Ruegeria pomeroyi DSS-3: one gene and its partners. The protein of the gene in region 2 interacts with the protein of the main gene of each other region in a pairwise test. Links are inferred from orthologs where the notes say so. Each region holds a gene or a part of one and is shown on either strand. Other genes may lie near its edges.

Region 1 (5,139 bases), 820 kb from region 2 along the record:
CAGGCGGCGCAGAAAATGGCCGATATCCGGGTCGATCACGTGATCGCCTGTTTCTCGGGGGCGAACCCGCGCTCCTATGGGCTGGATGCCAAGGTCGAGCTGGAAACCCAGGTGGTGACCGAGTCCGAGATCGGTCGGGTGCTGAATGCCTGCGAGGTGCCCGAATACGGCGCCGGGCGCGAGGTGCTGCATGCCCAGCCGGTGAATTTCGCACTCGATAACCGTTCGGGTCTGATCGACCCGCGCGGCCAGCTGGGCCAAAGCCTGGCGGTGGACATGCATATGCTGACGGTGGATGCCACCGCGATCCGCAACCTTGCCCATTGCATCAAGCGCTGCGATCTGGAGCTGGCCGGTGTGGCCAACTCGGCCTATGTCTCGGGCGTTTCGGCGCTGGTCGAGGACGAGCAGGAGCTGGGTGCGGCCTGTATCGACATGGGCGGCGGTACCACCAGCATCTCGATCTTTCTCAAGAAACACATGATCTTTGCCGATTGCGTCCGCATGGGCGGCGATCACGTGACCGGCGATATCTCGATGGGGCTGGGCGTGCCCACCGCCAATGCGGAGCGGATCAAGACCTTTTCGGGCGGCGTGCATGCCACCGGGGCCGATGACCGCGAGATGATCGACGTCGGCGGCGATACCGGCGACTGGGAGCATGACCGGCGCACCGTCAGCCGGGCCGAGCTGATCGGCATCATGCGGCCCCGGGTCGAGGAGATCCTCGAAGAGGTGCGGGCGCGGCTGGACGCGGCCGGGTTCGAACATCTGCCCAGCCAGCAGATCGTGCTGACCGGCGGCGGCAGCCAGATCATGGGGCTCGACGGGCTGGCCAGCCGCATCCTGGGCCAGCGCGTGCGGCTGGGGCGGCCGCTGCGGGTGCATGGCCTGCCGCAATCGGCCACCGGTCCGGGGTTTTCCTCGGCGGTGGGGCTCAGCCTGTTTGCCGCCCATCCGCAGGATGAATGGTGGGATTTCGAGGTCCCGGTCGATCGCTATCCCGCGCGCTCGCTGCGTCGGGCGGTCAAATGGTTCCGCGACAACTGGTAAGGATGCCCAGACCGGTCGGGCAAGCGCTTGATCCGGTGTGATTAAATCGGGCGCAGCATGTACGGATCGGGTGACAGGCCCGGCCCGGTATGGTAAGAAACAGACAAGGCACCCGCCAAGCGGTGCTGCAAAATGGGGCGAGCAGGTCCCGTGCCAGATCAGACAGTACCTCCCGCCGCGCGATGCGTGCGGGGTGCTGTCCTGTTGTGTCCGGTAACTCCAGAACCGCAATATCTGCATGGATCGGCGAAATACCGCGTCCCGGTGCAGATTCTTTCCATATTTTGTGGCTTTTTTGCGATTTGGGCGTGACGAGCCGCCGCAATATCAGTAGGATTATCTGTGGATAGGTAAGAAAAACCCCGCGCAAGGCGGGGGCAAAACAGGCGGACAGAGCATGACATTGAACCTTTCGATGCCCGGACAGGACGAGTTGAAGCCGCGGATCACCGTTTTCGGGGTCGGGGGCGCTGGCGGCAATGCCGTCAACAACATGATTGAAAAACAGCTGGAAGGCGTCGATTTCGTCGTTGCCAATACCGACGCGCAGGCCCTGCAGCAGAGCCATGCACCCTCGCGCATTCAGCTAGGCGTCAAGGTGACCGAAGGCCTGGGCGCCGGTGCGCGCGCCACAGTGGGGGCCGCCGCCGCCGAAGAAAGCATCGAGCAGATCGTCGACCATCTGGCCGGGGCGCATATGTGCTTCATCACCGCCGGCATGGGTGGCGGCACCGGCACCGGAGCCGCCCCGATCATCGCGCAGGCCGCGCGTGAACTGGGTGTGCTGACCGTGGGCGTGGTGACCAAGCCGTTCCAGTTCGAAGGCGCCAAGCGCATGCGTCAGGCCGAGGATGGCGTCGACGCGCTGCAAAAGGTGGTCGACACGCTGATCATCATCCCCAACCAGAACCTGTTCCGCCTGGCCAACGAAAAGACCACCTTTACCGAAGCCTTCAGCATGGCCGACGACGTTCTGTATCAGGGCGTCAAGGGCGTCACCGACCTGATGGTGCGCCCGGGCCTGATCAACCTCGACTTCGCCGACGTGCGCGCGGTGATGGACGAGATGGGCAAGGCGATGATGGGCACCGGCGAGGCCGCAGGCGAGGACCGCGCCGTGCAGGCCGCCGAAAAGGCGATTGCCAACCCGCTGCTCGACGAGATCAGCCTGAACGGCGCCAAGGGCGTGTTGATCAACATCACCGGCGGCCATGACCTGACCCTGTTCGAACTGGACGAGGCGGCCAATATCATTCGCGAGAAAGTGGACCCCGATGCCAATATCATCGTCGGTTCGACCCTGGATACCTCGATGGAAGGCGCAATGCGGGTTTCGGTCGTGGCGACCGGCATCGACGCGGTGGATGTGCAGCATGACATGCCCGTACCGCGCCGTCCCATGAACGCACCGCTCAAACAGCGGGTTGCGGCCGAAGAGAAGCCGGCGCCGCTGACGCTGGAACAGCCCGCGGCCCCGCAGCCGGTGGCCGAGGCCGCCGAGGAACCCAGCCTGTTCGAAGGCATGGATGTCGAGCAGGTCGCTGCGCATGATCTGGGCGAGGATATCCTGGATACGGGCGACGAGCCCGAGCTGCTGGACGATGACGGCCTGCCGCCGCCGGCCTATCAGCCGCAGGTGCCCGCCTTTGAACCGCGCGCTTATGTCGAAGAGGAAGAAGCGCCGGTCGAGACCTTTGTCGCCCCGCGCGCCCCGGCGCCCGGAACACCCTCGCCCGAGGCGATGCGCCGCCTTCAGGCTGCCGCGCAAAAGGCGCCTTCCGCCCCGCAGCAGGGTCATCGCGCGCTCCAGCAGCCGGTCGGGGACAAGCCGCGTTTCGGCTTCAACCGGCTGATCGACCGGATGACCGGACACGCGCCGGATACGCCCGCGGATCGTGGCCCCGCCGTGGCCCGCAAACAGCCGGTGATGCGCCCGAGTGACGCAACGGCACCTGCGCATGCCGAGGCCGACCCCGATCAGGAACGGATCGAAATTCCCGCCTTTTTGCGCCGTCAGGCCAACTGATAGCGGTCACAAAACGAGTAGGAGAGGCCGCCAAGGGGCGGCCTTTTCTCTTTGTGTTTCATAGGCTTACATCCACTGCGGCGAGGTTTTGCCGATCTGTTTTTCGCATGTTTCAAACCGTTACAAAGATTGAGTTGAGCCCCCGGGCCCCCTCGCTTACCTGATGGTCAACACAGCTCGTAGAGGCTGTAGGCAACCGTCAGAGGCCTATCTTGCAACATACGCTGAAAACCTCGGTCACCTTCCAGGGCATTGGTCTGCATGGTGGTAAACCCGTCCGCATGACCCTTCGCCCCGCCGCTGCCGGACACGGCATCTGGTTCAAACGGACGGATATCGAGATCGGCGATGCAATGATCCCCGCGATCTATGATCTGGTCGACCGTACCCCGCTGTGCACCCGTCTGGTGAACGCCGCCGGGGTATCGGTGTCGACGGTCGAACACATCATGGCGGCCCTCGCCGGGTGCGGCGTGCATAACGCCCTGATCGAGCTGGACGGCCCCGAAGTTCCGATCATGGACGGCTCCTCGGTCGAGTTCGTGCGCGGCATCATGGCGCGCGGCGTGCGTCAGCAGGCCGCCCCGGTGCTGGCCTACGAGGTGCTCAAGGCCGTCACCGTCGAAAAGGACGGCGCGCGCGCCACCCTGATGCCCTCGGATGGGCTGGAGATCGAATTCACCATTGATTTCGAGGATGCCGCCATTGGGCGCCAGACCCGCCGCATGAACATGCGCAACGGCAGCTTTGCCCGCGAACTGAGCGACAGTCGCACCTTTTGTCGGCGCAGCGATGTCGAGGCGATGCGCGCCAACGGGCTGGCCCTGGGCGGCACGCTGGAAAACGCCGTGGTCGTCGATGGCGACGAGATTCTGACGCCGGGCGGTCTGCGCCATACGGACGAGGCGGTGCGTCACAAGATGCTCGACGCGCTGGGTGATCTCTATATGGCCGGTGGCCCGATTCTCGGCTGCTATGTCGGCGACAAGGCCGGTCATGCCCTGACCAACGCCCTGCTGCGCACCCTGTTTGAAACGCCGGGTGCGGTGCGCCCCGTGCTGTGCACCCCCGAACAGGCCGCGCGCCTGCCCGGACAGGGGCTGATCTGGTCGGAAATCCCTCAGGTTGCGTGAAAAGGGCCGGATGCGGCCAGGCTTGACCTCCCTACGCCCGGCCCAGTGCCGGGCGATGCTTTTAAGACGTTTTGCAGCGGAATTTAATGTGCTAGACCAAGGCCCAATCGGGGGACACACCCCGCACGCAAGACGACAAGGACTAGCGGTATGATTGGCAGCAGGGCAGGGGCCAGACTGGTTGGCGCACTTCTTCTGGCGACGTTTCTGGCGGCCTGCGGCGGCGGTGGTTTTCGCACGGCGGCCGATCGCAGCCAGAATCTCGACGGCTATACGCCGGAACAGATTTTTGAACGCGGCGAATATGAACTCTCGGCCAAGCGGACCGAAGACGCGGCCTATTACTTCTCCGAGGTCGAGCGGCTGTACCCCTATTCCAACTGGGCCAAACGGGCGCTGATCATGCAGGCCTTTGCCTATCATTCCGGCAAGGACTATCCCGAAAGCCGCGCCGCTGCGCAGCGTTACATCGACTTCTACCCGGCGGATGAGGATGCGGCCTATGCCCAGTATCTGCTGGCGCTCAGCTATTACGACCAGATCGACGAGGTCGGGCGCGACCAGGGCCTGACCTTTCAGGCGCTGCAGGCGCTGCGCACGGTGATCGAGGTCTATCCCGACAGCGAGTACGCGACCTCGGCGATCCTGAAATTCGATCTGGCCTTCGATCACCTTGCCGCCAAGGAAATGGAGATCGGCCGCTATTATCTGCGCCGCCAGCATTTCTCGGCCGCGATCAACCGGTTCCGCGTCGTGGTCGAGGATTTCCAGACCACAACCCACACCGCCGAGGCGCTGCATCGTCTGGTCGAGGCCTATCTGTCGCTGGGGCTGGAGGCCGAGGCGCAGACGGCGGGCGCGATCCTGGGTCATAACTACCAGTCCTCGGAATGGTACGAGGCAAGCTACAAGCTCTTGACCGCGCGC
Region 2 (5,007 bases):
CCATTTGCAACTGGTGTCGATGAAAGTGATCTGCGGCACCGGTGGCCCGGCCGAGGCGACGGTCGAGATGGAAATCGACGGCAAGGATGTCAGCGCCACCGCGCATGGCGACGGGCCGGTGGATGCCAGTTTCAAGGCGATCCGCGCGTTGCATCCCAACGAGGCGCATCTGCAGCTTTATCAGGTGCACGCGGTGACCGAAGGCACCGACGCCCAGGCGACTGTCAGCGTGCGGCTGGAAGAGGATGGCATGATCGCCACCGGCGAGTCGGCCAATACCGACACGGTGGTGGCAAGCGCCAAGGCCTATATCAACGCGCTCAACCGTCTGATCGTGCGGCGCGAGAAGGCCGGTCCCGGCGCCGATGCCCGCGAGATCAGCTACAAGGACCTGACCTGACGCCCGAGCGGGTCGGAATTCTGCAAGAATTCCGAAACGGAAAACTTCGTTTTCCGGGCCGTTTTCCGGCTCGGAAAACGGCGCCCCTCTCAGAGCTGGGCGAACAGGCCCGAAAGGCGTGCCGCCTCGTCGGCAAGTCCGAAGGGCGCATTGATCACGAACATGCCCGACCCGACCATCCGGTGCCCCTCGCGGGCGGGCGCAAAGCGGACCTCGTGCCGCAGAACCCTGGGCAGGTCCAGCCGCTCCAGCGCCGCCAGCATCACCTTGTGCCGTTCATCGGTCAGGATCGGGTACCAGAGCGCGATCACGCCCACATTCCACTTGCGATGCAGCTGCGCGATCACCGCCGGTATCCGGTCATAGTCGGATTTCACCTCATAGCTGGGATCGATCAGCATCATGCCCCGCCGAGGCTCGGGTGGCAGCAGCGATTGCGCCATCTCGACCCCGTCCCGCCGGTAGACCCGTGCCGGATATCCCGCCATCGCCTGTTCCAACGCTGCGTGTTCCTGCGGATGCAGCTCGGCCAGGTGCATCATATCACCGGGCCGAAGCAGATGCGCCGCCACCAGCGGCGAGCCGGGATAGGCCATAGCGCCGTGATCCGTCCGCACAGCTGCCAGCACCCGCGTCATCGGATGGGCCGGATCGAACCATGCCGCCCCTTCGGCCCGGCCGATCCCGGCCCCCGCCTCGCCCGTGCGCACCGCCTCGGCCGCATCCAGGTGATAAAGTCCACGCCCGGCATGCGTTTCCAGATAGCTCAGCGGCTTGTCCTTGCGCGTCAGATAGTCAAGCGCCAGCGCCAGCAGCGCATGTTTCTGGACATCGGCCAGGTTCCCGGCATGATAAATGTGCTGATAAGATAGCATTTGCCTGTCCTGCCCCCGCGTCATATGTCTCGGCGCGGCGGATTGGTGCTGACCCGCGCAGAATCGGCCCTTTTCCACAGTGCCTGCGCGCCCTATAAGTCAATCGGCCCCGAGCCGTCGAGTCGCGGGCAATCGCAACAATCGAGAAGAGCAGGATCAACCGCAATGGGGTTCTTTGACAATTTGAGTGGTCTGTTCGCAGCGGACATGGCCATCGACCTGGGAACCGCCAACACGCTGGTCTATGTCAAGGGACGGGGCATCATCCTGTCCGAACCCTCGGTGGTGGCCTATCACGTCAAGGACGGGGTCAAGAAGGTTCTCGCCGTGGGCGAGGATGCTAAGCTGATGCTGGGCCGAACCCCGGGCAGCATCGAGGCGATCCGCCCGATGCGCGAAGGCGTGATCGCCGATTTCGACACCGCCGAAGAGATGATCAAGCATTTCATCCGCAAGGTGCACAAACGCTCGACCTTCTCGAAACCCAAGATCATCGTCTGCGTCCCCCATGGCGCCACCCCGGTGGAAAAGCGCGCGATCCGTCAGTCGGTGCTGAGCGCCGGCGCCCGCCGCGCGGGCCTGATCGCCGAACCCATCGCGGCGGCCATCGGGGCCGGCATGCCGATCACCGACCCGACCGGCAACATGGTTGTCGATATCGGCGGCGGCACCACCGAGGTGGCCGTCCTGTCGCTGGGTGACATCGTCTATGCCCGCTCGGTCCGCGTCGGCGGCGACCGGATGGACGAGGCGATCATCAGCTACCTGCGCCGTCAGCAGAACCTGCTGGTGGGCGAAAGCACCGCCGAACGCATCAAGACCTCGATCGGAACCGCGCGCATGCCCGATGACGGGCGCGGCCAGTCGATGCTGATCCGGGGTCGCGACCTGCTCAATGGCGTGCCAAAGGAGATCGAGATCAGCCAGGCCCAGGTGGCCGAGGCGCTGGCCGAACCGGTGCAGCAGATCTGCGAGGCGGTGATGACCGCGCTGGAGACCACGCCGCCCGATCTGGCAGCCGATATCGTCGACCGGGGCGTCATGCTGACCGGCGGCGGTGCGCTGCTGGGCGATCTTGACCTGGCCCTGCGCGAACAGACCGGGCTGGCGGTTTCGATTGCCGATGAAAGCCTGAACTGTGTGGCACTCGGCACCGGCAAGGCGCTGGAATACGAAAAGCAGCTGCGCCACGCGATTGACTACGACAGCTAAGCCGCGCAGGATCCGGGGGTAACTGGCGGTCTAGGCGGCTGCCATCCGGCGGCTCGGACGATTGGCGGAAAGGACCTCTTTGGCACGCGACCGCTCACAGCGCGAGGACTATGCCGGCCCCCTGCGCCGCCTGTTGCTCGGGGTTCTGCTGCTGTGTCTGCTGGGCATCTTTCTGGTCTGGCGCATCGACAGCCCGCGGGTCGAACGCTTCCGCGCCCAGGTCGTCGACACGGTCATCCCCTCGATGGACTGGGCCATGGTGCCGGTCACCGGCACCATCAACCTGATCCGCGATTTCCAGAGCTATCAGCGGCTGAGCGAGCAGAACCGCGAGCTGCGCAGCGAGCTGCGCCAGATGCGCGCCTGGAAAGAGGCCGCGCTGCAACTGGAACAGGAAAACGCCCGGCTGCTGGACCTGAACAATGTCCGCCTCGATCCGCGCCTGACCTATATCACCGGCGTAGTGATGGCCGATAGCGGCTCTCCCTTCCGGCAATCGGTGCTGCTGAACGTGGGCGCGCGCGACGGGATCGTCGATGGCTGGGCCGCGATGGACGGGATCGGGCTGGTGGGCCGGATCTCGGGCGTGGGGCAATCCTCGGCCCGGGTCATCCTGCTGACCGACGCGGCCAGTTCGATCCCCGCCACCATCCAGCCCTCGGGGCAGACCGCGCTGATCACCGGCGACAACACCGCTGCCCCGGTGGTCGATTTCCTGGAGAACCGCGAGCTTGTCCGTCCCGGCGACCGGGTGGTCACCTCGGGTGATGGCGGCGTGTTTCCCGCCGGTCTCTTGATCGGACAGGTGGCCGAGGACCGGACCGGGCGCCTGCGCGTACGCCTGTCGGCCGATTACGAACGGCTGGAGTTCCTGCGCGTGCTGCGTCATCACGGCACCGAGAAGATCGAAGATCACGGCGACGTGGTCGGCCCACCGGCCCCCGCCGCGCCCGATACCTCGGCGCTGACCACCCCAGCGGAGGCCACCGATGGATAGCCTCGCGCCCTCGCGCATCTGGGTGATGCGCCTGAGCTATGCCGGTTTGGCGATGGTGATCCTGTTCTTTCACCTGCTGCCGCTGGATACCTTGCCCAAGCGCTGGGCCTCGCCCGATCTGCTCCTGGCGCTGACACTGGCCTGGTCGCTGCGCCGACCCGATTTCGTGCCGCCGCTGTTGATCGCCATCGTGATCCTGCTGGCCGATCTGCTGCTGCAGCGCCCGCCCGGCCTGCTGGCGGCGCTGACGGTGGCGGGCACGGTGTTCCTTCACAGCCGTTTCGGCAATCATGGCGAGACCGGCTTTGTCGCGGAATGGTTGGCGGTGGCGGTGGTGCTGATGGCGATTGCCCTGCTTTACCGGATCGTGCTGGCGATCACCTCTGTCGATCAGGCGCCGCTGTTCCTGGTGGCCTCGCAACTGGTGCTGACCATCCTTATCTATCCTCTGGTAGCCGGGGCCAGCCAGGCGGTGTTCGGCGTGCGCCATCTGACACCTGCGGATGCCGAGACTCTGGGAGCGCGCTGAGATGAGACGGTCGGCCCGTGACATGGACAAGGTACAGCGGGTTCTGACCCGCCGCACCCTGCTGCTGGGCGGGATACAGGCGGCCTTCATCGGCGGGTTGGCGATGCGCATGCGCTATATGCAGGTCGATCAGGCCGATCAGTTTCGCCTGCTGGCCGAGGAAAACCGGATCAACATCCGCCTGATCCCGCCGTCCCGGGGCGAGCTGTTTGACCGCAACGGTGCCATCATCGCCCAGAACACCCCTTCGTATCGGATCGTCATGGTGCGCGAGGACGCGGGCGATGTGGATGCGGTGGTTGCCAATCTGCAGCGTCTGATCCCGCTCGATCCCGAGGAACTGGACCGCGCCCTGGCCGAGATGCGCCGCTCGCCGCCCTTCCTGCCTGTTACCCTGGCCGACCAGATCAGTTGGGAACATATCTCGAAAGTGGCGGTGAACGCCCCCGCCCTGCCCGGCATCACGCCCGAGGTCGGCCTGACCCGGGTCTATCCGCAGGCCAGCGATTTTGCCCATGTGGTGGGCTATGTCGGCCCGGTCAGCGACTATGACCTGAGCCAGATACAGGACCCTGAACCGGTGCTGCGCATCCCGCGCTTTCAGATCGGCAAGGTCGGGCTGGAGGCCAAGCAAGAGGATCTGCTGCGCGGCAAGGCCGGCGCCAAACGGGTCGAAGTCAACGCCAATGGCCGCGTCATGCGCGAGCTGGACCGGCGCGAGGGCAAGCCCGGCGCCGATCTGCAGCTGACCGTGGACTCGGCGCTGCAATCCTATGTGCAGGCAAGATTGGGACAGGAAAGCGCGGCTGCCGTGGTCATCGACTGCGAAACCGGCGACCTGCGCGCCATCGCCTCGGCCCCCAGTTTCGATCCCAACCTGTTCGTGCGTGGCATCTCGGTGGCCGACTACCGGGGCCTGACCGAGGACCCCTATCGCCCGCTGGCCAACAAGTCGGTCCAGGGCGCCTATCCGCCCGGCTCGACCTTCAAGATG
Region 3 (5,183 bases), 2.3 Mb from region 2 along the record:
ACGATCCAGCCGCGCCGCCTTACATGTTCCGCGCTGCGCCTGTCGATCGGCACGCTGGGGCTATGCCTCATGTATCAAATTGAGACAACCAGAAATGACCAATCCGGCGCCGCGAAATGCCCCGAAAATGCCCAGATCTTCGTGATGGGCGTCACCGGGTTGTTAACCTTTTTCGGGCTAGGCTCGGGGCATGGATATGACGACCCTTGCCCCCCTTGCGGGCCTGTTGCCCGCCGCCGGATTCTTTGCGCTGTGGTATCTCACTGCCCGCAGATTGCGCCTGTCGCAGTTCCACATCCGGCAACAGACGGACCGGATTAAGGACCTGCGCCGCACGCTTGAAGGTCTGGATCTGGAACTGTCGATGAAAGAAGCCCGGATCGCGCGTCTGTCGCGCGATCTGAGCCAATCAAGGAACCGGCCCGGCGCCCCAATGGCCCGCGCCGGATAAGCGAAACCTACTCCGCCGCTTCGGCGGCGGAGGCGGCGTCGAGCGCGGCGGCCTTTTTCTCGACCTCTTCGACGATATGGTCGATCATGCGCTCGTTGGACATCTTGTGGCTGGCCTTGCCCGCCAGATAGACCATGCCCGACCCGGCGCCACCGCCGGTAAAGCCGACATCGGTCATCAGCGCCTCGCCCGGGCCGTTCACCACGCAGCCGATGATCGACAGGCTCATCGGCGTCTTGATGTGCTCCAGCCGCTTTTCCAGCGCCTCGACCGTCTTGATCACGTCAAACCCCTGCCGCGCGCAGCTGGGGCACGAGATGATGTTGACGCCGCGATGGCGCAGACCCAGTGACTTGAGGATCTCGTAGCCGACCTTGACCTCTTCGACCGGATCGGCGCTGAGACTGACGCGGATCGTGTCGCCGATCCCCATCCACAGCAGGTTCCCCAACCCAATAGCCGATTTGATGGTGCCGCTGACCAGCCCGCCCGCCTCGGTGATGCCGAGGTGAATGGGCGCGTCGGTGGCCTCGGCGATGCCCTGATAGGCGGCGGCCGACAGGAACACGTCGCTGGCCTTCACGCTGATCTTGTACTCGTGGAAATCGTTGTCCTGCAGGATGCGGATATGCTCCAGCCCGCTTTCCACCATCGCCTCGGGGCACGGCTCGCCGTATTTCTCCAGCAGGTGCTTTTCCAGGCTGCCGGCGTTCACCCCGATACGGATCGAGCATCCATGATCGCGCGCGGCCCTGATCACCTCGCGCACCCGGTCCGGGCTGCCGATATTGCCGGGGTTGATGCGCAGACAGGCCGCACCCGCCTCGGCCGCCTCGATCCCGCGGCGATAGTGGAAATGGATATCGGCCACGATGGGCACCGGGCTTTCGCGCACGATCTCGCGCAGGGCCCGCGCGCTGGCCTCGTCCGGGACCGAGACCCGTACGATATCCGCCCCCGCCTCGGCCGCCGCCTGCACCTGGGCCACGGTGGCGGCCACATCGGTGGTCAGCGTGTTGGTCATGGTCTGGACCGAGATCGGCGCATCGCCCCCGACAGGCACATTGCCCACCATGATCTGGCGCGATTTGCGGCGATAGACATTGCGCCAGGGGCGCACGGGATTGTGGGACATGGGGCCAAACCTGTTCAGCGGGACGGGTTGCCCCCTAGATAGGCCCCCGCGCCGGTGGCGGCAAGCGGATCAGTCCGCCGCGGCCTGTTGGGGCTGGGTGTTCTGCGCCTCGGCCACCAGCAACTGGCGCAGGGCAAAGTTCTGTTCGGCTTCCAGGTCGGCGATCTCAAACCGCTCGAAGACGGCATCCATGGACAGTTGAACGTTCTTGGTGACGGTGCCGCGCGGACCCACGGGGCCAAAATGCGCGCCGTTCATGGCAAAGTAGACGGCGCCCGATTCGCCAACCCGCAGGGTCGGCGGCTCTTCGGTCAGCGGGATCTCATAGATGCTGCCCTGCTCGACCGTGCCCAGCGTGCCTTCGAAGATCACGCTGCCATCGGCAGCGGTGACCCGCATCCAGGCCGGGCTGACAGCAACGATCTTGAGCGTCGGTTCGAGGTCTTCGACGACCTGCGGCAACAGCGCCTCGACCGCGCGCTGGGTGGCGCTCAGCTGTATTTCGGGCAGTTCGGGGGCCTGGAAGTTGCCCACGGTGCGCGGGTCCAGCGTTGCGATCGGCGCATCGCGGGCCACCAGCACCGGAACATCCAGCGCCTGCGGGCGATAAAGCCGATCCAGCGCCTCGACCGAGGGGGGCGCCATCGCGGTTTCCAGCGTGCCACCGGCGCCATTCAGCGGATCGAGATCGGACAGCACCAGCGGCGCCTGTTCGACCGGCGCCACCTGCACCTGCTGCACTTCTTTCAGAACCGACCAGCCGCCATAACCGATGCCGCCGATCAGCGCGGCCAGCACCAGGATCGAGCCGATGGCACGCGGTTCGATCTGCGACAGAAGGGAGTCGCGGCCCGGTGCAAAGGGTGTGTTGGGCGCGATGAAGGGATCGTTGCTGACAGGACGACGCTGCGCTGGGATACCGGGTTTCTTGACGCTCGAGGCCTGGGCCGACATGCCATGCGCCACCTCGAACCCGCTTTCGGCGCAGAACTGGGCGAAACAGTCATCCGGGTTCATGCCCAGATAGCGGGCATAAGAACGGACATACCCGGCGATGAAACCGGGTGTGTCAAAGGCGGATGGGTCACAATTTTCGATGGCGGCGATATAGTTGGCCTTGATCCGAAGCTCGCGCTGCACATCAAGCAGCGACTTGCCCATGGTGGCGCGTTCGCCCCGCATGGTATCGCCCAGACGCAATTCGAAATCGTCGAAGCCGCGCGGCTTCTCCTCTTCTACGTCTGCCGACTTGCGCTGAGACCTGCGCCCGATCATCCTGCCGCCCCAAGTTAGCTGTCAGATATGCCTGACAGCGCCGGGAATCGTCCCCATAACGATTCGTCCGTGCCTGTTGTTACCTCAACCCTAACATAGGGCAAAGGATTTGCACACGGGCGCGTGACTTTACCCGGCCAGTTCGGCGCGATTCAGCGCACAATGGGACCAAAGCGCGTCCATTGCATGCACCAGCTTGTCGACCTCCTTGGGCCCGTGCACCGGCGAGGGGGTAAAGCGCAGACGCTCGGTTCCGCGCGGCACGGTGGGGAAGTTGATCGGCTGCACATAGATGCCGAAATCTTCCAGCAGCATGTCGCTCAGCTTCTTGGTGTGGACCGGGTCACCCACGATCACCGGCACGATATGGCTGCCGTGGTCGATCAGCGGCAGGCCCAGCCCCTTGAGCCGCAGTTTCAGGATGCGGGCCTGGGTCTGGTGCTGATCGCGCAATTCCTGCGCGCCTTTCAGATAGGCGACCGAGGCCGCCGCCCCCGCCGCAACCGCAGGCGGCAGCGAGGTGGTAAAGATGAAGCCCGGCGCATAAGAACGTATCGCATCGCACATTTTCGCGCTGGCGGCGATATAGCCGCCCATCACGCCATAGGCCTTGGCCAGGGTGCCGTTGATGATGTCGATGCGATGGGCAAGGTTGTCGCGCTCGGTCACGCCGCCACCGCGCGGACCATACATGCCGACCGCGTGCACCTCGTCGATATAGGTGAGCGCGCCGAATTCGTCGGCAAGGTCGCAGATGTCCGCGATCGGGCCGAAATCGCCATCCATCGAATAGACCGATTCAAAAACGATGAGCTTGGGAGCGGCCGGGTCGTCGGCGGCCAGCAGCTCGCGCAGATGCGCCACGTCGTTATGGCGGAAGATGCGCTTGGCGCCACCATTGCGGCGCACACCCTCGATCATCGAGGCATGGTTGAGCGCGTCGGAATAGATGATCAGGCCGGGGAACAGCTTGGGCAGGGTGCTCAGCGTCGCGTCATTGGCGATATAGGCCGAGGTGAAAAGCAGCGCCGCCTCCTTGCCGTGCAGATCGGCCAGCTCGGCTTCGAGCCGTTTGTGATAGACGGTGGTGCCCGAAATGTTGCGGGTGCCGCCCGAACCGGCGCCAGCGGCGACCAGCGCCTCTTGCATCGCGTCCAGTACGACCGGGTTCTGGCCCATGCCCAGGTAATCGTTGCCGCACCAGACGGTGATCTCTTTCTCGCTGCCGTCCGGACGGGTCCAGACCGCGTGCGGAAAATGGCCCTTGCGCCGTTCGATGTCGATGAAGGTGCGATAGCGGCCTTCGTCGTGAAGCTTCTGAATGGCGGCGTCGAGTTTAACCGAATAGTCCACCGGATCCTCCTTCGTATCGTGCGGCCGGGTTGCGGCAGGTCAGGGTCTGCGCCACATTCGCGTTCGTGAATGGATATCTGCGGCGCATCATTTTTTCAACTGTCTACATCCGGCCCCGATGTCGCAGCCTTGACTTGGGTCAATTAGACCGCCGCTTTTACGGGGACAAGGTGGGGAGCGCCCCGATAGGCGCAAAAAACGGCAAAAGGGTGCCGTAAACCTTGCGTGCGGTTTCCCATCGGGAACGGCGGCCACTGGACAGGGCGGGCGGGACTGCTAGGCTCCGCCCCGAATATCCCGCAAGACAAGGAACCGCCCGATGTCCCTCGACGACGTCCTCTCGCGTATCGACGCCGACCTGCCCGCCGCTATCGAGCGGCTGATGGAACTGCTGCGCATCCCCTCGATCTCGACCGATCCGGCCTATGCCGAGGCCTGTGATCAGGCCGCCGACTGGCTGGTGGCCGATCTGGCCGGGATCGGTATCGCCGCCGAAAAGCGCCCCACCCCGGGCCGCCCGATGGTGGTGGGTCATGTGGAGGCCGATCATGACGACGCCCCGCATGTGCTGTTTTATGGCCATTACGACGTGCAGCCGGTCGACCCGCTGAACCTGTGGACCAGCCCGCCCTTTGAACCGCAACTGGAAGACACCCCGAACGGGCGCGTGATCCGGGGCCGCGGGTCCTCGGACGACAAGGGCCAGTTGATGACCTTTGTCGAGGCCTGTCGCGCCTGGAAGGCGGTGCATGGCACCCTGCCCTGCCGCATCACTTTTTTCTTCGAGGGCGAGGAAGAAAGCGGCTCTCCCTCGCTGGTGCCCTTCCTTCAGGCCAATGCCGAAGAGTTGAAGGCCGATATCGCGCTGGTCTGCGACACCTCGATGGTATCGCGCGGGGTGCCCTCGATTGCCGCCCAGCTGCGCGGCATGCTCAAGGATGAGTTCACCATCACCGGGCCGCGCATCGA

Evidence for each region.
Region 1: the proteins of SPO_RS02125 (region 2) and ftsZ interact in binary tests that used the Escherichia coli proteins (3 or more experiments, as listed by UniProt). The link is inferred for Ruegeria pomeroyi DSS-3 from one-to-one orthologs.
Region 3: the proteins of SPO_RS02125 (region 2) and SPO_RS13165 interact in binary tests that used the Escherichia coli proteins (3 or more experiments, as listed by UniProt). The link is inferred for Ruegeria pomeroyi DSS-3 from one-to-one orthologs.

What each region holds. Positions count from the first base shown.
Region 1 is NC_003911.12:1,255,527-1,260,665, forward strand. The notes cover bases 832-3,764. They hold ftsZ (cell division protein FtsZ), read left to right. Parts: upstream 832-1,450; coding sequence 1,451-3,079; downstream 3,080-3,764. Other genes in these bases: ftsA (cell division protein FtsA), read left to right, coding at 832-1,053; lpxC (UDP-3-O-acyl-N-acetylglucosamine deacetylase), read left to right, coding at 3,292-3,764. Outside these bases: more of ftsA, read left to right, coding at 1-831; more of lpxC, read left to right, coding at 3,765-4,212; SPO_RS06120 (outer membrane protein assembly factor BamD), read left to right, coding at 4,363-5,139. UniProt on the Escherichia coli protein: Essential cell division protein that forms a contractile ring structure (Z ring) at the future cell division site. The regulation of the ring assembly controls the timing and the location of cell division.
Region 2 is NC_003911.12:430,684-435,690, reverse strand. What follows is about bases 663-3,463. They hold SPO_RS02125 (rod shape-determining protein), read left to right. Parts: upstream 663-1,440; coding sequence 1,441-2,487; downstream 2,488-3,463. Other genes in these bases: mreC (rod shape-determining protein MreC), read left to right, coding at 2,567-3,463; SPO_RS02130 (23S rRNA (adenine(2030)-N(6))-methyltransferase RlmJ), read right to left, coding at 663-1,275. In the rest of the region: SPO_RS02135 (2-isopropylmalate synthase), read left to right, coding at 1-400; more of SPO_RS02130, read right to left, coding at 490-662; more of mreC, read left to right, coding at 3,464-3,484; SPO_RS02115 (hypothetical protein), read left to right, coding at 3,477-4,013; mrdA (penicillin-binding protein 2), read left to right, coding at 4,015-5,007. UniProt on the Escherichia coli protein: Forms membrane-associated dynamic filaments that are essential for cell shape determination. Acts by regulating cell wall synthesis and cell elongation, and thus cell shape.
Region 3 is NC_003911.12:2,748,620-2,753,802, forward strand. The notes cover bases 759-3,735. They hold SPO_RS13165 (helix-turn-helix domain-containing protein), read right to left. Parts: upstream 2,862-3,735; coding sequence 1,656-2,861; downstream 759-1,655. Other genes in these bases: ispG (flavodoxin-dependent (E)-4-hydroxy-3-methylbut-2-enyl-diphosphate synthase), read right to left, coding at 759-1,586; hemA (5-aminolevulinate synthase), read right to left, coding at 2,991-3,735. Outside these bases: SPO_RS13155 (hypothetical protein), read left to right, coding at 191-451; more of ispG, read right to left, coding at 459-758; more of hemA, read right to left, coding at 3,736-4,214; SPO_RS13175 (M20/M25/M40 family metallo-hydrolase), read left to right, coding at 4,534-5,183.